DNA from 2 places in the Bariatricus sp. SGI.019 genome. Region 2 is predicted to be linked to the other one. Evidence: riboswitches for the same ligand, from Rfam matches in the RefSeq annotation. Region 2 holds a riboswitch; the other holds the start of a gene.
The links. Region 2 has a riboswitch for glycine ahead of ACQRD1_RS07245 (GrdX family protein). Riboswitches for the same ligand answer to the same signal wherever they lie in the genome.
Positions count from the first base shown of each region.

Region 1: it holds a riboswitch for glycine, as region 2 does, so the genes downstream of both, gcvT (glycine cleavage system aminomethyltransferase GcvT) here and ACQRD1_RS07245 (GrdX family protein) in region 2, are expected to answer to the same signal.

Region 1 covers NZ_JBNPOQ010000003.1:111,591-122,862, reverse strand. The annotation lists gene gcvPB (aminomethyl-transferring glycine dehydrogenase subunit GcvPB) at 1-804, opposite strand, end outside; gene gcvPA (aminomethyl-transferring glycine dehydrogenase subunit GcvPA) at 808-2,118, opposite strand; gene gcvH (glycine cleavage system protein GcvH) at 2,151-2,531, opposite strand; gene gcvT (glycine cleavage system aminomethyltransferase GcvT) at 2,572-3,660, opposite strand; glycine riboswitch at 3,766-3,863, opposite strand; gene ACQRD1_RS02965 (MATE family efflux transporter) at 4,079-5,452, opposite strand; gene ACQRD1_RS02960 (homoserine dehydrogenase) at 5,458-6,744, opposite strand; tRNA gene ACQRD1_RS02955 (tRNA-Gly) at 6,925-6,997, shown strand; gene aspS (aspartate--tRNA ligase) at 7,123-8,910, opposite strand; gene hisS (histidine--tRNA ligase) at 8,946-10,217, opposite strand; gene hemZ (coproporphyrinogen dehydrogenase HemZ) at 10,202-11,272, opposite strand, start outside.
Region 2 covers NZ_JBNPOQ010000009.1:40,310-51,581, reverse strand. The annotation lists gene grdC (glycine/sarcosine/betaine reductase complex component C subunit beta) at 1-146, opposite strand, end outside; gene grdA (glycine/sarcosine/betaine reductase complex selenoprotein A) at 249-710, opposite strand; gene trxA (thioredoxin TrxA) at 771-1,088, opposite strand; gene trxB (thioredoxin-disulfide reductase) at 1,206-2,150, opposite strand; gene grdB (glycine reductase complex selenoprotein B) at 2,183-3,493, opposite strand; gene ACQRD1_RS07250 (glycine/sarcosine/betaine reductase component B subunit) at 3,511-4,791, opposite strand; gene ACQRD1_RS07245 (GrdX family protein) at 4,864-5,250, opposite strand; glycine riboswitch at 5,428-5,539, opposite strand; gene ACQRD1_RS07240 (alanine/glycine:cation symporter family protein) at 5,812-7,176, opposite strand; gene purB (adenylosuccinate lyase) at 7,412-8,845, opposite strand; gene purF (amidophosphoribosyltransferase) at 8,885-10,312, opposite strand; gene ACQRD1_RS07225 (transporter substrate-binding domain-containing protein) at 10,522-11,272, shown strand, end outside.

The DNA of each region.
Region 1 (11,272 bases), on a different contig from region 2:
AGGCGTTGAGAATGTTTTATGAAGATTCAGATGGATCACATCAAATCCCATATCACCTGGTCGTACCGTTCCCATAACGGCATTTAAGTTCGCACCGTCATAGTAGCACTGACCACCGCATTCATGAATGATCTTCGTAATCTCAAGAATATTTTTATCAAACAGTCCAACCGTATTTGGATTGGTAAGCATCAGACCTGCCACATCATCTCCGGCTGCCTCGCGCAGTTTCTCAAGATCCACGCATCCATCCGGTCCTGATGGAATGCTGACAACGGAGAACCCTGCCATTACAGCACTGGCCGGATTGGTTCCATGAGCAGAATCAGGAACGATGATCTTGGTTCGTTTCTGATCTTCTCTGCTTTGATGATATGCTTTAATAAGGAGAAGTCCGGTAAACTCACCGTGGGCTCCTGCTGCCGGCTGTAATGTCATCTGACTCATGCCCGTAATCTCACACAGATATGACTCCAGTGTCTTCATAACTTCCATACATCCCTGTACAGTATGTGCCGGCTGAAGCGGATGAATCTCTGTAAATCCTGGCAATGCAGCCATATCCTCGTTGATCTTCGGATTATATTTCATGGTACAGGAACCAAGTGGATAGAATCCATCATTCACTCCATGACATTTCTTGGCAAGTTCCGTGTAGTGTCTGCTAATCTCATTTTCAGAAAGTTCCGGCAAATGTAATGCAAGTTCTCTCTGGTCTTTTTCCTCCGGCAAGACTACGTCTACATCACACTCTGGAAACAGACTCAGTCCTCTTCCTTCTTTTCCTTTCTCAAATATTAACATCCATTACACCTCCTTTATGATGGCAACTGCTCTGTCAATGTCTTCTTTACTGTTCATCTCGGTGCAGCACCACAAAATTCTATGTTCATCCAATGGATATCCTCCGAGGATTCCTTCTTGTTCCAGTGCATTCAATACCTTTTCAGAAGGAACATCTGATACAGTCACAAACTCATGGAAATATTCGCCTTTGTTCTCAATCTGATAACCGGTTTTCTCCAATTCTTTTGCCATATAATGAGCCTTTGAAGTACATTGTGTTGCAACATTTTTCAATCCTTCGCCGCCTACAGACGCCAGATATACTCCAACCGCCAGCGCACACAGCGCCTGATTAGAACAGATATTGCTGGATGCTTTTTCTCTGCGGATATGCTGTTCTCTTGCCTGTAGAGTCAGTACATATCCAACTTTTCCATTATGATCCGTTGTCTGTCCTACGATTCTTCCCGGAAGCTTTCTTGTCATGGCTGATACACATGCCATAAATCCAACATACGGGCCGCCAAATGCAAGTGGAAGACCCAGAGGCTGTCCCTCTCCGACTGCCACATCTGCTCCATATTCTTTTGGTGTCTTGATGATTCCAAGAGAGATTGGATTCACACCCATGATATATTTTGCTCCTGCTTCATGTACAATCTCACCGATAGCCTGTGCGTCTTCCAGACTTCCATAGTAGTTTGGATGCTGAATATATACACAGGCCGTAGTGTCATCGATCAGTTCACAAAGTGCATCTACATCTGTAAGACCATCCTTCGAAGGGATCATAACCAGATCCATACCATTTCCAAAGCAATAGGTCTTCACTGTTTCTAATACCTTCGGATCTGTAGTCTCAGAAATAAGTGCTTTCTTTCTCTTTCTTTCCCGACACATTGCAATTCCTTCTGCCGCTGCAGTTGCGCCGTCATAGACAGATGCGTTCGAAGTATCCATTCCTGTAAGTTCACAGATCATCGTCTGATATTCGAAGATAGACTGCAGGATTCCCTGACTGATCTCTGCCTGATATGGCGTATATGCCGTCAACAGATTTTCCTTTGATATCACGCTTTTTACAACCGATGGTATAAAATGTCTGTATGCTCCTGCGCCACGGAAAATCACAGGAAATACTTTATTTTTCTCTGCCATCTGCGTTACTTTTTTACGGACTTCCAGTTCAGACATTCCTTCCGGAATCTTAAGTCCACCTTTTACTTTTACTTCATCTGGAATATGCCCAAACAATTCTTCCATAGATCCAAAGCCAATCTCCGCAAGCATCTCTTTCTGTTCCTGCTTTGTACCCGGAATATAATTTCCCATAAAGCGTCACCGCCTTTCCTTAATCTGTTCTATTATGCCTGTTCACTCTCTACAAATGCCTTGTATTCTTCTGCAGATAAGAGTTCTTCCTTTTCTGTAATATCTTTCACTTTTACAAACCATGCTTCATATGGTGCCTCATTAATCTTTTCTGGAGCATCCATGAGTTCTTCGTTAATCTCACATACAGTTCCGGAAACCGGTGCATACACATCAGATACTGCTTTAACAGATTCAACATCTGAAAATGCTTCGCCTATAGAGATCTCGTCTCCCTCTTCCGGAAGATTGACAAATACCAAGTCTCCAAGTTCAGACTGTGCATAGTCTGTAAGACCAATCACAGCAACATCTCCTTCTTCCTTTACCCATTCGTGTGACTTTGAATACAATAATCCTTCTCTTAATTCCATCGTTTTATCTCCTTTTTTCTTTATATTGGCTTTTTGTTTATTATTTACTTCTTTTATAGAATGGAAGTGCCACCACTTCTGCTTCTACTTTTCGGCCTCTTACTTCGACCTCTACCTTATCACCCAATTCTGCACTGCCTTCTGCAACCAGTGCCATTGCGATTGGATATCCAAGATATGGACAGTGCGTTCCGGAAGTAGTAAGACCAATCTTTTCTCCATCTTTAAATACTTCCTGATGCTCTCTGATAATTCCACGTCCGGTTACTTTCAGGCCGATACGTGTTCTCTGAGGTGCTTCCTTCTCTTCTAATGCCGCTTTCCCGATAAAGTCATCTTTCTTCATCTTTACTGCAAAACCAAGTCCTGTCTCTAATGGAGATACTGTATCGTCCATCTCATGACCATAGAGAGGCATTGCTGCTTCCATGCGAAGGGTATCTCTTGCTCCCAGTCCACATGGAATCAAACCGTCTTCTTTTCCGGCTTCCAGAAGAGCATCCCACATTTTCTCAGCATTGCTGCTGTCAAGATAAAGCTCTACTCCATCTTCTCCTGTGTATCCAGTCTTAGAAATAATACAAGGAATTCCGGCAACTTCTGTATCAAACACAGCATGATAATACTTCTTTGGAATATTCTCTTCCGCCGTAAGCTTTTTTAAGATCTCCATTGCTTTTGGTCCCTGCAATGCCAGCTGTGCATACTGCTCTGACACATCAGTAAATATCACTTCTCCAAACTGGTGATCCAACATCCACTGATAATCCTTATCTTTATTTGCTGCATTTACTACGATAAAGTAATGGTTATCTGATTTCTTATATACAATCAGATCATCCACTGTACCGCCATTCTCATTGCACATCGGGCTATATCTTGCCTGACCGTCTACCATATTGTCAAAATTGTTCGTCAGAATCATCTGAAGATTCTGGAGTGCATCTTTTCCTTCACACAGCACTTCACCCATGTGAGATACATCAAATAATCCGGCTTGTGTGCGGACAGCCATATGTTCTTTGATCACTCCGGTTCCATACTGTACCGGCAGTAAATATCCGCCAAATGGTACGATCTTTCCTCCGGCTTTCACATGTGCATCATATAATGGGGTTTTCAATTCCATTTTTGCTCCTCCTTCTTTAACAGCCTTCTTCTGTCAAACAAGAGAAAAAGGACTGCATGATCCATCTGGATCACACAGTCCCCTGTCGTTTGTCCTTCAGAGTATTGTCCGGATTCGATTCCTTTTGCCTGAGAGTTTCAATTTCCCTCTTGCCCCTTCGGCGTTCTGATAACAAGAACCAGAATCTCTCTCGAATCCATCAGCCAACTTCTTGTTTTTTATTTTTCCTCATTATATCTGTCGTTTTTTTCTTTGTCAACGCGCTTTTTTGTGTGTATTTTGCAACAATCCAGTTATAATATTCACAATTTTGTTGCTTTTTTCACGTTTTTGGAAACAATCCCCATAAACTCTGGGTTTTCAACAAGTCTCTCTGATGGTTGATTATTTACTTTTTCAATGAATACATTATAATTTTTTATATTCCATCTTCACGAAATCTCTTCAATTCACGAACAGAATATCCGATTGCAACAATTGCCGCAGCTCCATCTGCAATCGGTCCCGCATACATTACTCCATCAATTCCCATAAAGAGCGGGAAGATCAGAATCAACGGAAGCAGGAAGATAATCTGCCTCGTCAGTGATACTACAATCCCCAGTTTCGCCTTCCCGATGGACGTAAAGAATCCGGAAGACATGGGCTGAATTCCATTGATAAATGTCATGAACATAAAGATGCGGAAATATCTTTCTGCAAACCGGAAGTATTCTTCACTTCCGGTACCAAATATGCTGACCAGCTGCCGCGGAAAGAGCTGAAAGCATAAAAAGAAAATGATGCCTATTGTCAAAGATATCTGAAATGCTTTCTTGTAAGTCTGTTTTACCCGGTCATACTGTCCTGCTCCATAATTAAATCCCCAGATTGGCTGACATCCCTGAGAGATTCCGATACAGATGGCCATAAAGACCATATTTACCTTTGAAATAACTCCTACACAGGCAAGTGGAATATCGGTTCCATACATAGACTCTGCGCCATAATACCGCAAAGTATTATTCATCACGATCTGAACAATCGCCATAGCAATCTGATTAATGCAGGACGCCATTCCCAGGGAGACAATGGCTCTCAGGTACTTCCCTTTTGGACGGAGCATTGACCAATTTAATTCTAATTTTCGAAACCGTAGGAAATACACGATTACCAGAATCCCTGATATAATCTGGCCAATAATAGTGGCCCAGGCTGCTCCTTTAATTCCCCAGTGAAATCCAAAGATAAACAGAGGATCCAATATCGTATTGATAATTGCCCCAGTCAACATGCATGCCATGGAATAAGTCGGACTTCTGTCTGCCCGGATCAGATGATTGCCACCTGTTGTCAGAATCAGAAACGGGATTCCAAACGCTGTAATTCCTGTATAATCCTGTGCATATGGCAATACATCCGGTGTCACTCCGAATAACTGTAGAAGAGGATCCAAAAAAAATAATACAACCACAGCAATGATCACACCGCAGATAACCAGCATTGCAAGGCCAGTCCCGACAATCTTGCTTGCTTCTTCTGATTCACCGGCTCCTGACTTTAGATTAAAATTAGATGCGCTTCCGATCCCCAACAAAAGAGCCGTTGCCGTACAGATAATAGAAATCGGAAATGCAATATTAGTGGCCGCATTTCCCAGCATTCCAACTCCCTGTCCGATAAAGATCTGGTCCACGATATTATATAGGGAACTCACCAGCATACTGATGATGGCGGGGATTGCAAATTTTGCAATTAATTTGTCAATACGCTCTGTTGCCAGCGGATTCATTATATTTCTTCTTTCATTCATAATTCCTAGTATTCCCTGATCACACTGCTGATTTCACGAGTAGTCTCCATATCTTTGAGATGCTCCAGAGCATCCTCCATATGATATTCCTTTACTGCTTCTGTCACGATAACCAGTTCAGCGACCCCGTCCGTAATGATTTTCTGGATTACTTTCGAGATACTGACCTGATGCACGCCAAATACACTGGCGATTGCTGCCAGAACCCCCGGTTTATTATCCACCTGCATGCGCAGGAAAAACTTATTCTTTACCTCACGAAATTCCTTCACCTTAGTCTCACGGTAACAAGTACAGCTGATTCTTCCGGTGCAGTGATACTGAATATCTCTCACCACATCAATGACATCTCCCATAATGGCACTGGCCGTTGGAAATTCTCCGGCACCACGTCCGTAGAACATGACATCATCCACTGCATCTCCATGTACGAATACTGCATTGAAGGAATCTCTTACTGATGCAAGAGGATGCTCCTGAGGAATCATCATCGGATGTACAGATACCTCAATACCATCTTCTGTATTATGTGCAACCCCCAGTAACTTGATCACATTGCCAAATTCCTTTGCATAATTGATATCCCTTGCAGAGATCTTCGTAATCCCTTCCGTATATACATCGGAAAATGTCACTCTGGAATGGAACGCGATGGAAGCCATAATCGCAACTTTTCTTCCTGCATCCAGTCCCTCGATATCTGCAGTCGGATCTGCCTCTGCATAACCAAGTTCCGTCGCTTTTTCCAGTGCTTCATCAAAATCCATTCCTTCTTCAAACATCTTTGTCAGGATATAATTGGTCGTTCCATTGACAATTCCGATCACTTCATCCATTTCATTTGCAGCCAGACACTGCTTCAATGGACGAATGATCGGGATACCTCCGGCCACCGCTGCTTCAAAAAGGAAATCCACGCCATTATTCTCTGCCGCATCCAGAAGTTCTCTTCCATACTCTGCGACCAGATCTTTGTTCGCCGTCACCACATTCTTTCCGGAATTTAATGCCTCCAGAATCATCGTCTTCGCAGGTTCAATTCCACCCATCACCTCAATGACAATGGAAATCTCATCATTATTAATGATATCTTCCCATCGATCCGTCAAAAGAGATGTATCCACACCGTCTCTTACTTTATTCAGATTATGAACCAAAATACCTGCTATTTCCAGACGGGCACCTGTTTTCTTGACCATCTCTTCTTTCTGGCGCTCTATAATCTTATAAACTCCGCTGCCAACTGTACCGAGTCCCAGTAAGCCTATTTTAATTGTCTGCTGTTCGTTCATCTCTCCACTTCCTTTATCTGTTTTCACTTTCATACTGCACCAGTATACCATAATATATATTATTTTTTCAAATTTTAAATTTTCGAAATTTTTTCAATATTTTTGAAAAAAGGTGTTGACAGATAAACATTCTTGTAGTATATTATTTATTGTTCTGAGGAACACAAAACATAAAAAAATGCGACAGTGGCTCAGTTGGTAGAGTACGACCTTGCCAAGGTCGGGGTCGCGGGTTCGAACCCCGTCTGTCGCTCTAAAAAAACTTGAAATTCTAACGAATTTCAAGTTTTTTTGTTATTTGAAAAAGGTATAAACTCTTTTTAGAGATTAAGATGGGAGGTTGTGATCCTCCCATCTTTATATGAAAATACAACATTTCTATTCCGTTTCCACAATCTGAAGGCCCAGTTCATCCAACTGCTCCTGTGCAACTGTTGTCGGGGCCTCTGTCATCAGATCAGATGCGTCCTTTACCTTCGGGAATGCAATGACATCACGGATGCTGTCCTGCTTAGCCATCAGCATGACCAGTCTGTCAAGACCATAAGCCAGCCCTGCATGTGGCGGAACACCGTATTTGAACGCAGTTAACAGGAAGCCAAACTGCTCCTGAGCCTGCTCCGGTGTAAATCCAAGCACTTCGAACATCTTGCTCTGAATCTCAGGATTGAAGATTCTAACACTTCCACCGCCGATCTCATTTCCATTCAGGGTAATATCATAAGCTTTTGCACGTACACGTCCCGGATCAGTGTCAATGTATGGAAGGTCTTCTTCCATCGGCATTGTAAATGGGTGGTGCATTGCCGTATAGCGATTCTGTTCTTCGTTCCACTCTAACAATGGGAACTCTGTGATCCACAGGAATTTGTACTCATTCTTGTCTAACAGATCCATCTGACGTGCAAGCTCCAGACGAAGAGCACCAAGGACATCCCATACGACTTTATTTTTATCTGCCGCAAAGAGTAATAAATCTCCATTTTCTCCGTCCATAGCATTGATCAGAGCTGTCATCTCTTCTTCTTTCATGAATTTGGCAAAAGATGATTTGACTGTTCCATCTGACTGAATTGCAATATAAGCAAGTCCTTTTGCGCCATAATCCTTCGCAAAGGATACCAGTTTATCAATCTTCTTACGCGGCATCTCGCCTTGTCCTTTAGCGTTAATACCACGGACTGTTCCGCCATTTTCAATAGCACCTTTGAATACAACAAATTCACAGTCCTTTACCACCTCTGTGACGTTGGTAAGTTCCATGCCAAAGCGGACGTCCGGCTTATCAGAACCATAGCGGTCCATCGCTTCCTGCCAAGTCATTCGTGGAATCGGAAGAGATACTTCTATCCCAAGTACTTCTTTGAACAACTTTGCAAGCAGTCTTTCATTGACATCGATAACATCATCCACATCCACAAAAGACAGCTCCATATCAATCTGCGTAAATTCCGGCTGGCGGTCTGCACGTAAGTCCTCATCACGGAAACACTTTGCCAGCTGGAAGTAACGGTCATATCCAGAACACATCAGCAGCTGCTTAAAAAGCTGCGGTGACTGTGGCAGCGCATAAAAATGTCCCTGATGTACACGGCTTGGCACCAGATAATCTCTGGCTCCTTCCGGAGTACTTCCGATCAGTACCGGGGTCTCGATCTCTAAGAAGCCTTCATCTGCCAGGAACTGACGAGTCAGTGTTGCAACTTTACTTCTCATCATTAAGTTGCGCTGAAGATCCGGCCTTCTCAAATCCAGATATCTGTATTTCAGACGTACTTCTTCTTTTGTCTTGGAATTCTCTTCAATTGGGAACGGCGGCGTCTCAGACTCCGAAAGAATCCGAAGCTCTTCCGGAATGATCTCAATCTTTCCGGTTGCCAGGTTCTCATTTACTGCACCGGAACGTTTTTCTACTTTACCAACAACAGCTACAACGAACTCAGCACGAAGCTTTGCTGCTTTTTCGATCAGCGCAGCTTCTGCCTTTCCTTCTTCGAATACCACCTGAATAATTCCAGAACGGTCTCTTACATCTACAAATACCAGCCCGCCTTTGTTACGGTTCTTCTGTACCCATCCCATAATAGTGACTGTCTCACCAATATTGGCGCTGGATAATTCTCCACATCTATGGGTTCTCTTTAACCCTTGCATTGACTCTGCCATAGTCTTTATCTCCTTTTTCATCCTTCAGGATATATTTATATATTTTCCACGGAATCAGCATAACAGTCGATGATCTCTTCATAACCGTCTGCCGTCAGCTGTTCTTTCTGGAATTTCTTATTCTTCTTCATGTTCACGATCAGCACCTGTCTGCCTGCTTCTCTGTCTGCTTTTGCAAGTGATAATACCTTTAACAAGCCTTCTTTTGGCATATTTTTCTCCAGAAGATAAGCCTTCTTACTTCCTTTTTTCGGAACTTCATATCCATTTTCCAGAAGCAGCATAACGATTCTCTCAAATCCAATCGAGAAACCACAGGCCGGTGTATCCTGACCGGTGAATTTACCGATCATCTTATCATACCGTCCTCCGCCTGCAACAGAACCTCCGAAGTCGTCCATCGTTACTTCAAAAATAGTACCGGTATAATAGGATTGGCCTCTTACCAGGGTCGGGTCGAACTTGATGTTAAATTCACATTCTTTTGCAGCTTCTACACTTGAGATGATCATTTCCATGCCGTCTGCTGTCTGATCAGAAAGATCATCCCCTAACTTCTCCTTCAGATAACGGATTCCTTCCACATTTGGAGCCACTTCATCAAAAAGCTGAAGATAGGTCTCTACATTTTCCTTCGTATATCCCATCTCTTGAAGCTCTGCAGCTACTCCTTCTGCACCAATCTTATCCATCTTATCCAGAATAATGAAAACCTCATCGTAATCTTCTTCTTTAAATCCACTGTATGCAGCCATTGCTTTTAAGATATTTCGGTCATTGATACATACCGTAAAATTATGAAAGTTCAATTTGCCAAGCATCGCTGTTGTCGCCAGAATCAGCTCGATTTCTGCAAGATTGCCCGGCTCTCCCAAAATATCTATATCACATTGCATAAACTGACGAAAACGTCCTTTTTGCGGACGGTCTGCTCTCCATACGTTGCCAATCTGTAAGGCTTTGAATGGAGCCGGCAGCTCGTTCGAATGGTTGGCATAATATCTTGCAAGAGGCACCGTCAGGTCATAACGCAGTCCGCCATCTACCAGATCATTCTCCTCTTCTGCCTCATCAATCTTCAGCTTCTCGCCGCGCTTCAGAATCTTAAAAATCAACTTTTCATTATCTCCGCCCTGCTTACTGCACAGGTTTTCAATATGCTCCACGCATGGAGTCTCCATAGAGGTAAACCCATAGGTCTTATAAGTATCCTTGATCAGCTGAATCACATAATCACGGATCTCCATCTCTTTGGGAAGCATGTCTTTCATCCCGGTGACCGGTTTCTTCTTTAATGCCATAACCATTCTCCTTTTCGCTCTATCATCTCGTCGATACGTTCAATGTAAGCATCGATCGCTTTCACATTCTCTACCCTTATCAGTCGGGTCATCTTCTTCTTTTTGCTGCCCGGGACCAGAATCGGCTCCGGTAATACGATCTTCGTCGATGCACCTGCACCTGCAGCAATTATGGATTGTTTTTCCTCCATAATAAGTATATTGTATATTCCGGCTTTGTCAACCTTTGCATAACCAACATTTTCGAAATTTCCTGCAATATTCTTCTGCCGGTACAAATAATATGGCACCAGATCCATTCGTTTTGCTGCCTCCGAAGCTTCTAAGATCATACCAGAAAGCGTCCGGGATATCTTCTGTGTATCCTGTTCCAGATCTTTTAATTCCATCTTGGCCGCACGTTTGATTGCAAGTGAATGGACGGTCAGGCTGTCTGGGGCAAGGCGTTCAATCTGCCTCAGAGTATCTTGCATATCTTCCATATCTTCTCCCGGCAGTCCGGCAATAATGTCCATATTAATATTGTCGAAGCCAATTTCCCTTGCCAGGTGATATGCTTCTATAATCTCTTCTACACTGTGCTTTCTGCCGATCGCTTCCAGCGTCTTTTGCTGCATACTCTGCGGATTAATTGAGATACGGGTAATTCCATGTTTTTTAATCACTTCTAATTTTTCGCGAGTAATACTATCCGGTCTTCCGGCTTCTACCGTATATTCCAGCAGATATTCTCTGGGAAAATATTCTTCGATACAATCAAGTAAACGATCCATCTGTGAAGCACTCAGCGTTGTTGGCGTTCCACCACCTATGTAAATACTATTCAGCTTTTTGCCTGCCGATCTTTTTCCAATAAAACAAAGCTCTTTGCACAGTGCCTGCAGATAATCTTCTACCCGGTGTTCCCACTCTGCCAATGCACCAGAACTGAAAGAACAATAGGTACAGACAGACGGACAAAATGGAATCCCTACATAAAGGCTATATCCATCTTGATAGTCCAGTCTTTGCAACAGTTCTCTCTCCCTCTCTGCAATCTTCCAAGACAATTCTGCCTTCTG
Region 2 (11,272 bases):
TAAGAGCGGAGATGTCCTGGAAGTTCTTTTAAGTATTCAGACTCTGGATTTACGATTCTCTCTGTTGTCTGAGTTGTTCCGTTATATAAAACCATATCAGGAGTATGTGCCAATACGTAGCTTGCTCCTTTGATTACACTATTCATGGGTTTTCCACCTTTCTTTTTTCTTGCTTTGACGAAATTCATAGAAAAAAGAGGCAGTACCCTAGTGGGTACACACCGGGTCTGCCCCTTTTTAAGCATCGATTAAGCCTGTTCTCTGATAGCTTCCATCTCACTAACGATGTCGTCTACGTCAAGAACCATTTCCATCATACCAACCTGCTCGTCATATACTGCTTCATCAAATTCTTCTTTGATTTCAGGTTCACATACGTGATATACCGTGAGTCCAAGCTGGACCCCTGTCAATGGACCTGCAAAAGTAGGATCGCCTAATGTTACAGTCTCAGCTGCAAGACCTGCAGCTTCGCCTTCAGCTGCTCCAAGAACTACTACTAAGTTCTCTGCGCCGTATTCTTCAGCGAATTCCTTTACTCTCTTCTGATTCTCTAAGTCCATTGCGCCTGCGCTCGTTCAGACGAAACATTCCGTTGATGAAAATACGATCTCAGCACCAGCAGTCTTTACGCATTCAGCGATAGCTGGTCCCGGAATTCCATCACGGTCTCCGATAATTATTGCTTTTTTCCCTTCTAAAATAGCCATAATTATGCTTTCTCCTTTCTTAAGTGGTAAAAAACATGTTATATGATCAAGAAATATCTCTTAGATATATTTCTGAATCATCGCTTCAATACTTTCCGGTGTTGCTTCTTCCTTTACAACTTCGTCGATCTTCTCTCCGTCTTTGTAAATAGCCATAACCGGAAGGCCAAGAATCTTCTGACTGATTGCCAGACGACGTGCCTTTGTTGTGTTCAGAGATGTGAATTTTAATTTATCTCCATATGTTTCAGCAAACTCGTGTACCTTTGGCATCAGAGCCTGGCATGGAACACATCCATCTCCATAAAAATCTACAAATACATAACCTTCTGCCTCTAATACTTCAGCCTGAAAGTTTGTCTTATCCAAATCTAACATTGGTATCATCCTCCTTTTATTATGTTGCTTTTTATATAACCCGGAAGAACCAAAAGGCATCACTTTATGACCATGCGCCGCTTCGCACCGCGATTTACTTTTCTCCGGCTATATAATCTAGAAGTAATCAGACATGCTTCTTTCTACCTGAACAGCTGCGATTGCTCCATCAGCTGCTGCAGTTACAACCTGTCTTAAACTCTTGACACGAACATCACCTGCTGCATATACACCTGGGATGTTTGTATGCATATCAGCATCCGTCTTGATATATCCGCGTTCATCCATGTCAATGATTCCTTCGAATGGTTTGGTATTCGGAACAGTACCGATAAATCCAAACACACCGAACATTCCGTCTTCTTCATCAGCTTCTACTGTAGTGATCTCGCCAGTCTTTACATTCTTTACTTTCATCCACTGAAGGATATCATCTCCTCCAACTTCTTCAACTACAGAATCCCACATAAAGTTAAGTTTTGGATTCTTGAATGCTTTTTCCTGAATAGATTTTGCAGCACGAAGTTCATTACGTCTGTGAATAATCGTAACTTTTCTTGCAAATTTTGTAAGATACATAGCTTCTTCTACAGCGGAATCTCCACCACCTACTACATATACTTCAAAATCTTCGAAGAAGTTTGCATCACATGTGGCGCAATAGGAAACACCTTTTCCTGTGAATTCAGCTTCACCTTTACATCCGATCGGACGTGCATGAGCACCGGTAGCAATGATTACATTTCTTCCTTTGTACTCTTCTTTTGCGCTCTTCAGGACTTTGATCTCGCCCTCAAGCTCCACTTCTTTGATTGTATCAGACACACGCTCTGCTCCAAATTTTGCAGCCTGCTCTGTCATTCTTGCAATCAAGGATGGACCTGATTCGCCTTCTACGATCTGTCCCGGATAGTTTTCTATCTCATCTGTAATTGCAATCTGTCCGCCATCCTGACCTTTTTCAATAATCAGAACAGAAAGACGGCTTCTTCCTGCATACAGTCCTGCTGCTAAACCAGCAGGACCTGCACCCAGGACAATAACATCATAAATCTTATCCATTTTTGTTATTCTCCTTTAATATAAGGTAACACCTATTCGAAAATTGTCTGATCGTCTACTTCTGTTGTAAGAGCATTCAAAGCTTTTTCAACAATACGACGACGAAGTGCTTTTTCCTCATCTTTATCCAGTGCTGGATTTCCAAGAGGATGTGGAATTGCGATAGCCGGAACGATTCTGTTCGCACCAACTGTCATAGAAATAGGAGTTACTGTACAGATATGTACAACCGGGATACCAGCTCTCTCTATCTCTTTAACCATCGTTGCACCGCAACGAGTACAGGTACCTCAAGTAGAGGTAAGGATTACTGCGTCTACACCGTCAGCCAGTAATTTCTGAGAAAATTCTGCTGCAAATGCTTTTGCTGAAGCAACGGCTGTACCATTTCCTGTTGTTGTGTAGAACAGGTGATGCAGTTCTCCAATAATTCCTTCTTTTTCCATGTCACGAAGTACATCAACCGGCAATACACGGTCAGAGTCTTCGTTTGCATATACTGGGTCATATCCACCATGAGCAGTTTCATATGTCTCTTCGGTAAGATCCATAACACCAGCGATATCATACTCACCATAGTGAGATGCACTTGAACTTTCAATATGATCTGGATTTCCTTTTGGTACAATACCACCAGAAGTAACCAGAGCGATCTTAGCATGAGCAAGATCTTTTACTGCCGGATTCGGAGCTACTCTATCGAAGTCAGGCATTGGATATTCTGTAACAAACGGTTTGTCAGCCAATTTCTTGATAAGCATCTTAACAGCTCTCTGAGATCCTCTTTCTTTTTCAAAGAAGTTCACACGAACGCCGTTTGGAATATATCCTTCTTCACAAGAAGCGCCAATCGGCTCACCTTTTCCAACTTTTAATGCAAGAGGAGCTAATTTTTTAATAGCATCTCTCATACCTGCTGCACTGTTCTTTGTAGATACAATATATACCTTATCTTTGAACATATCAGCACCTGGATTTTCAACATACATACCAGTTACAGCCGGAATTCCAAGTTCTTCCTGAACTGCTGCTGCGATAGTTCCGCAAGCAACACCATAACGTCCAGCGTTAAATGCAGGACCAGCAACGAATACATCTGGATTCTGCTCTTTTACCATAGCGAGGATATCAGCTTTTGCTTTATCAAGGTTCTCATTAAAGTAAGAGTCACCACAAACGATTGTAGCAATAATCTCTGCTTCATCCCCAAAATTCTGTGTCAATGCCATACCCGGTCCAACGATCTCGCCAACACGAATCTCAGCCGGATAATCTGCTTTCTCTTCTCCACCAATCTGTGCAAAGAACTGATTGATGTAATGAACAACTTTTAATTTAGCCATTATATTATCCTCCCTTCCTATCTTGCGCTCAGCTTATTGAAACCGGTCTCATTAGTTGCACCTGTGAGTACCTGAAGCTCAACTTCCAGAGATCCATCTTCGCGAAGTGTCTCCTCACTTGCTCCAGCAATCTTGGTTACATAATCCAAAGTTCCAATTACTTTATCAAGTTTTGGCAGGATAATTACCTGGTTTGCATTTCCGCCAGTTACTACTGCATCTGCAGCTGCATCAGCATCAGCCAATGACTGAGACTTTCCATCACGTCCAGCATATTCATCTGTAATGATTACAGTTTTAACGCCTTCAGCTTCGATCTTCTTACAGTTCATGATAAGGTCTGTATCTGGGTTACCAAATCCTTCCTGAGATACAATAACGCCATCCAGATCCAACATCTTACACAGCTTAGCTGTCCAATCAGAAGAACGCTGTTTATCTGCCAGGTATACATTTTCATTTGTGATGATCTGGCATACAAAGTTTAATGTTTTTCCGTGCTGCTCAAACAAATCATGTACAACTGGATTGTTCAAGTGTACATATGTAGGGTTTTTATCACAAGCAGACACACAGTTACCAGATACGATTGCACCGTCCATAATCTCTGTTGGGCTTAAAATTGTAGGAACGATTTTCTTTGCATCCACACCATATACATATGTGTCATGTAATAATCCCTGACTCTGAAGCATCTGAACATATGCAACTCTTGGAAGATCTGGATATTTTTCCATACCTTCTTTAATTGTGCATGTCTCATATACTTTTGTCTCATCAGGTGTCAAGTCACGAGCTAATTCCCCAATATAAACTGCAACTCTGAATCCTGCGAAACGAACAGCCTTCTCATAATCATGCTGTTTGATTCCATCAACCGGTTCACATACCATTACCAGGTTCAAGGTCTTTGAGAAAGGTGTATAGTCAGCTCCCGGACCTGTCATATCAATGATACCTTCCTGGAAACCAACGATCTTACCTGCTGTTACTACAGCCATTCCTTTTAATGCATAAGTTTTTCCTTCACCAACTGTATCAACCTTAGAGATAACGCCCGGGAAGATTCCCCCTCTTCCTTCAACTTTAACTCTTGGTTCGATTACGTCTTTAACTGGTGTAATTCTTACTGACTCACCTGGTTTTGCAATGTCAAATGATACGCTCTTAATCTTCTCATCCTCAAGAGCGACAGCCTTAACGGCTTCTTCGGATACATAAAGGATTCCGTCTTCAATCTTAGACTCAGCTGCGAACTGAATATCCTTAATGTAAATGTGTCCCATTTCTAATCTCACTTGTAGTTCCCTCCTTCAAGAAATTTGATATTATTGTGTAAGCTTTAACGCTTTTACAACCTCACTTATGACCTACCACGCATCAGCCGATGCCATTCCACTTTCCAGCAAGGTCCAGTCAATCAACTGAAAATCGTCATATACCGAAGCTTTATATTTGTCTGATTTAAACTCAAACTTCTGGCACGCTTGTATGGCGTTTTCAATCAACGTGAGAGACCTCTCGTCGATCTCCCCCTTTCCCTCCGTAATCATTATGGATTTGTATGGTGTTTCATTAGGCTTCACGCTCCCCGACAATGGGTGCGTCAGAAGCAAATGACCTTCATGGATTCTGTCTCTAACTTCTTTTAGAATCTCTTCGTAAGAAATCTCCTTGTATTCTACGTTGTGCGTCTCCTTAAGCTTATCAAAAACCAGTGGATTATTCGTTATAATGATGTATTTCTTTTGATTCACGTTCCACTTTCTCCTTTCAGTCAATCTGCCAGCCTATATGAAAACTCATACTAAATGCATAGCAATTAAAAAAGGACGATTCAAACACAACCATGTGCGTAATCGTCCTTTTCTGTCTTTTGCCCTGATAATGTATTCCTTTAAAGCTTTATCATACAGCACAAGATTCAGAATGTGGTACATTCTCCAGTCCTTTTGCCTGAAAGTTTCGCCTCATATATATTCACCACTTTATATAAGGTTTGCCTCTTCGGCGGTCAAAATCCTGACTCTCTCTTGGAAAATATCATCCCACTCTTATTTTTTATGTATAGACATTTTCAATATATTCTCATTCAAAATCCGACGTGATTTATCGAATTCCTGAATATATTCAATTGCCTATATCTATAATAGCGTATTGTTATTTTTTTTGCAACCGCTATCTTAAAATTAAATTATTTTATGCACATTGCACTAATATTTATTTCTATTTTTGTTGATTTTGCCCTTTGCATTTATTGAAACTTTCTATTCTTCTCAGCAAAAATCTTCATTACTTTCTATAGAAATAACGAATAGTTATTTGTTCTTTTTATTTTTAAAGTAATCATTATGTACTTCTTTAATCACTCCGCTAAGTGCAAACAACGCAAGAATGTTCGGAATAACCATCAGAGAATTGAAGCAATCCTGCATTGTCCATACAAGTTCAACCTCTGCTAGTGATCCAAGGAACACGCAAACCGCCACAATCACAGAATACACTTTTACTGCTTTTGCTCCAAACAGATACTTGATATTAGCCTGTCCGAAGAAATACCATCCAAGGATAGTAGAAAACGCAAAGAACAGCATACATACAGCAATAAAGATATCTCCGCCTTTTCCATATAATGTTGAGAATGCATACTGGCTTAACTCTGCTCCGGTAAGTCCAGTCGGAATAGAATGTGTTGTAATAATTACGAGAGCTGTCAGGTTCAGAATTACGAATGTATCAATAAACACACCAATCATAGCCACAAATCCCTGCTCTACCGGATGATCTACTTTCGCCACTGCATGAGCATGAGGTGTAGAACCCATACCAGCCTCATTAGAGAACAAACCTCTTGCAACACCCTTTGTAAGTGCGAGCTTGATCGTTGCACCTGCCGCACCACCGACAACCGCAGACGGTGCAAACGCACCTACAATAATAGATTTGAACGCATAAGGAATCTCTTTAAAATTATAGATAATGACAATCAATGAACCTATAATATAAAGTGCTGCCATAGCCGGAACAATCATCTCAGTAATCTTAGCAATACGTCCCATGCCTCCAACAAACACAAACAGAGCTACAACTGCAAGAATAGCACCCATAACCCATTTTGGGATTCCAAATGCTGTATTCCATGCTGCCGCAATAGAATTGGACTGCACAGCATTACCCATGAAGCCAAGTGCAAGAACAATCAGGATTGCAAATGCCCCTGCAAGGAACTTACCAAATGGTCCTTGAAATGCTGCACGAATATAGTAAACAGGACCACCTGTCACAACTCCGTCATCACCAATCTTCTTATATTTCTGTGCCATAATTGCCTCTGCATAGATTGTTGCCATTCCAAGGAATGCCGCAATCCACATCCAGAAGATCGCTCCTGGTCCACCGACTGCAAGTGCTGTTGCCGCACCAGCAATGTTACCAGTACCTACCTGAGCTGCAATAGCTGTAGCCAGTGCCTGGAAAGAAGACATACCATCATTTCCCGCCTCGCCTTTTTTGCTGAAAAGTCCACCAAACGTTCTTCTCATTCCTTCGCCGAAGCCCTTTACCTGAATGAAACCAAGTTTCACAGTAAACCAGATACCGCCACCAAGAAGTGCTACGATCAGAATGTAGTTTGAAAGATAACTGCCAATAGTTGAAAAAATGTTATTTAATGCTGCCTCCACAACATGACCCCCTTCATTGTATTGATATTTTGAATAACATTATTCGATGTGTCTATAATATCACTCACCCATTTTTTCTTCAATAATTGCAGAGAATTTTGAAGAATTTTCGTCACTTTTGCCATTTTATGACTTTTAATCAGTCAATACAAAAAAGAAAAATGGCGCAAACACGCCGTTTACGCCATTTAAGATTTTTCAAAAAAAACACTTGATTTTTTATTTTTTGGTAATATTAAACATTGATTTCCGCAGTCATGCCAAGGACATCCTTATTGGCATCCAGAACTGGTTTCACAACATTTTCAAGGAACGCTTCTACCTGCACAGATGCACGGCCTGTATATTTTGCCGGATCCATAGTTTTCTTCAGCTCATCCAATGTCAGATTGAATGCCGGATCAGCTGCAATCAGTTCAAGAAGATTATTATCCAGCCCTTTTTCTTTCACATTACGGCCTGCTTCCATTGACAACTCACGAATTCTTTCATGAAGTTCCTGTCTGTCACCGCCAGCTTTCACAGCATCCATCATAATATTCTCTGTTGCCATAAACGGGAGTTCGGACATAAGTCGTTTCTCAATCACCTTTGGATATACCACCAAACCATCTACTACATTCAGACACAGGTCAAGAATACCATCAATTGCAAGGAAACCTTCCGGTACACTGAGACGCTTATTAGCAGAATCATCCAAAGTTCTTTCAAACCATTGTGTCGCAGAAGTGATAGCCGGATTCAGTGCATCAATCATAACATATCTCGACAATGAAGCAATTCTTTCACTCCTCATTGGATTTCTCTTATACGCCATCGCGGAAGATCCTATCTGTGTCTTCTCAAATGGTTCTTCCACTTCTTTCAAATGCTGAAGAAGTCGAATATCATTCGAGAACTTGTGTGCACTTGCCGCAATGCCTGCAAGAACGTTTAATACTCTGGTATCTACCTTACGAGAATATGTTTGCCCGGATACTGGATAGCACGCTTTAAATCCCATCTTCTCTGCGATCATCGGATCAATTTTATCAATCGTCTCCTGGTCGCCATCAAACAATTCCAAGAAACTTGCCTGTGTTCCAGTGGTTCCTTTAGAGCCCAGTAATTTAAGACTTCCTTTTACATATTCCAAATCTTCAAGATCCATCATAAACTCTTGCATCCAAAGTGTTGCACGTTTTCCAACAGTTGTCGGCTGAGCCGGCTGAAAATGCGTAAATGCCAGAGTCGGAAGGTTCTTATATTCATCAGCAAATTTTGCAAGTTCTGCTATTACATTAATCAGCTTTGTTCTCACCAATTCCAAAGCATCAGACATTAAAATGACATCTGTATTATCGCCAACATAACAAGAAGTGGCACCCAAATGAATGATTCCCTTTGCTTTAGGACACTGCTGTCCATACGCATAAACATGCGACATAACATCATGACGCACAATTTTCTCTCTTTCTTTTGCTACATCATAGTTGATATCATCTGCATGAGCTTTTAATTCTTCAATCTGTTCTTCTGTAATTGGCAGTCCCAATTCCTTTTCTGTTTCTGCAAGAGCGATCCAAAGTCGTCTCCATGTTCTGAACTTTTTATCTGGCGAAAAGATGTATTGCATCTCCTTACTAGCATAACGCTCAGAAAGCGGGCTTTGATATCTGTCATTACTCATAATCTGATTCTCCTTTTCTTTTTCCTTGTTACAGATCTACTACTCAAATGCCAGGGAAACATCTTTCCCCGGTACTTTTACTGGATATTTGCCGGTAAAACAAGCATCACAATAGCTCAGATTTCCTACCATATCCTTTAATTTGTCAATCTCCATATATCCCAGTGAATCCGCCCCTATCATCTCACGAATCTGTTCTGTCGTATGTGAATGGGCAATCAGCTGTTCATTAGATGGTACATCGGTACCAAAATAGCAAGGATACAAGAATGGCGGCGAACTGATTCTGACATGAACTTCTTTCGCCCCTGCTTTCTTCAACATTTTAATAATATTGGCACTGGTAGTTCCTCTTACAATAGAATCATCTACCATAACAATTCTTTTCCCCTTGACTACTTCTTCGATAACATTCAGCTTGATTTTGACACTGCTGACTCTCTCACTTTGTTTTGGTTTAATAAAAGTCCTGCCGACATAACTGTTTTTATGAAATGCCATTCCGTAGGGAATTCCAGACTGTTCCGAATATCCTTTTGCAGCTACCAGACCAGAATCTGGCACACCAACTACCAGATCCGCATCCACAGGATAAGACTCTGCCAATGCTTTTCCCGCAACAATTCTCGAATGATAAACATTTACGCCATCCATACAGCTATCTGTTCTGGCAAAATAAATATATTCAAAGATACATCTTGCCTGTTTCGCAGGATGAATTGCCATCGACATGTCGGATTTGATTCCTTTTTTCGTAATGCTTACGATTTCACCCGGTTCCACATCTCTGACAAATTCGGCCCCAACTGCCGCAATCGCGCAACTTTCAGAAGCCAAAAAATAAGTATTATCTCTTTTCCCGATACAAAGAGGCTTGAAACCATATGGATCTCTTGCACCAATCATCTTTCTCGGAGAACTTACTACCAATGCATAAGCACCTTCTATTTTTTTCATGGCCTTTTTTACTGCATCTTCGGCATTCTTCGTCTTCAGACGTTCTCTTGCAATATGATATGCAATCACTTCAGAATCAATCGTTGTCTGGAAAATAGCCCCCGTATATTCCAATTCATGCCGAAGTTCCACTGCATTCGTCAAATTACCATTATGTGCAATCACCAAAGTTCCTTTTACATAATTCAAAACCAGCGGCATAGCATTCTCTGCCCTTGTACCTCCAGCTGTTGAATAGCGGACATGACCAACCCCAAGATTACCATGTAATGCTTCCAATGCTTCGGCATCAAAAACATCATTTACCAGACCAAGTCCTTTTTTAAAATGTACTTTTCTTTCCCCATAAGTATCCGTCACAGCAATACCACAGCTTTCCTGTCCTCTGTGCTGCAACGCAAAAAGCCCATAGTATACATCAGAAGCAACATCGCTTCCGTCCATATCATAGGCTCCAAAAACTCCACATTCCTCTCCCATACCTGTCGTAACTTTTTCAAAGTTATCCATGAATGTAAGCTCCTTACTTATTCTTTTTTTATACCCAAATCATACAAAGTACTGTATCAATGCACTTGACATGCAATACCAGTATAATACAAGGCGTTCAGAAAAGCAATCTCTCTTCTTTAAAAATCCTGTTGACTTTAGTCTGCTAACTTGATAATATTGTAACGTAAAAGAAATATAATTTAACAATAATATTGAGGAGATGTACTATGAAAAAATTTATTGCATTCACGTTATCATTAATCATGGTTCTGTCCTTGGCAGCTTGTGGTTCTTCTGATTCTAAAGAAGACAGCAAGGAGTCAACAGAAAGCCAGAGCGATTCTGATTACGTAAAAGAAAAGGGAACATTGGTCGTAGGTATTACAAATTTTGAACCAATGGATTACAAAGAAGAAGGCAGCGATGAATGGGTTGGTTTTGATGCTGACATGGCAAAAGCATTTGCAGACAGCCTTGGAGTTGATGTTGAATTTGTTGAAATCGACTGGGATAACAAGATTATGGAGCTTGATGGCAAGACCATTGACTGCGTATGGAACGGTATGACATTAACAGATGAAGTTACAAGTGCAATGGAATGCTCCAATGCATACTGCAAAAACGCACAGGTTGTTGTAGTTCCTTCTGATAAGGCAGATCAATATCAGGATACCGACAGTCTTGCTGATCTCGCTTTCGCAGTTGAGACAGGAAGTGCCGGTGAAGAAGAAGTTAGTGCTCTGAATCTTGAGTATACAGCAGTTGCATCTCAGGCAGATGCTCTGATGGAAGTATCTGCAGGAACATCTGATGCTGCTGTTATCGATTTACTTATGGCAGCTGCTATGATCGGAGAAGGAACAAGTTACGAATCCTTAACCCATACAGTAGAACTGAACAGTGAAGAATACGGTGTTGGTTTCCGTAAAGGATCTGATCTGGCAGAAGCACTGAATGAATTCTTCGCTTCCAGCTATG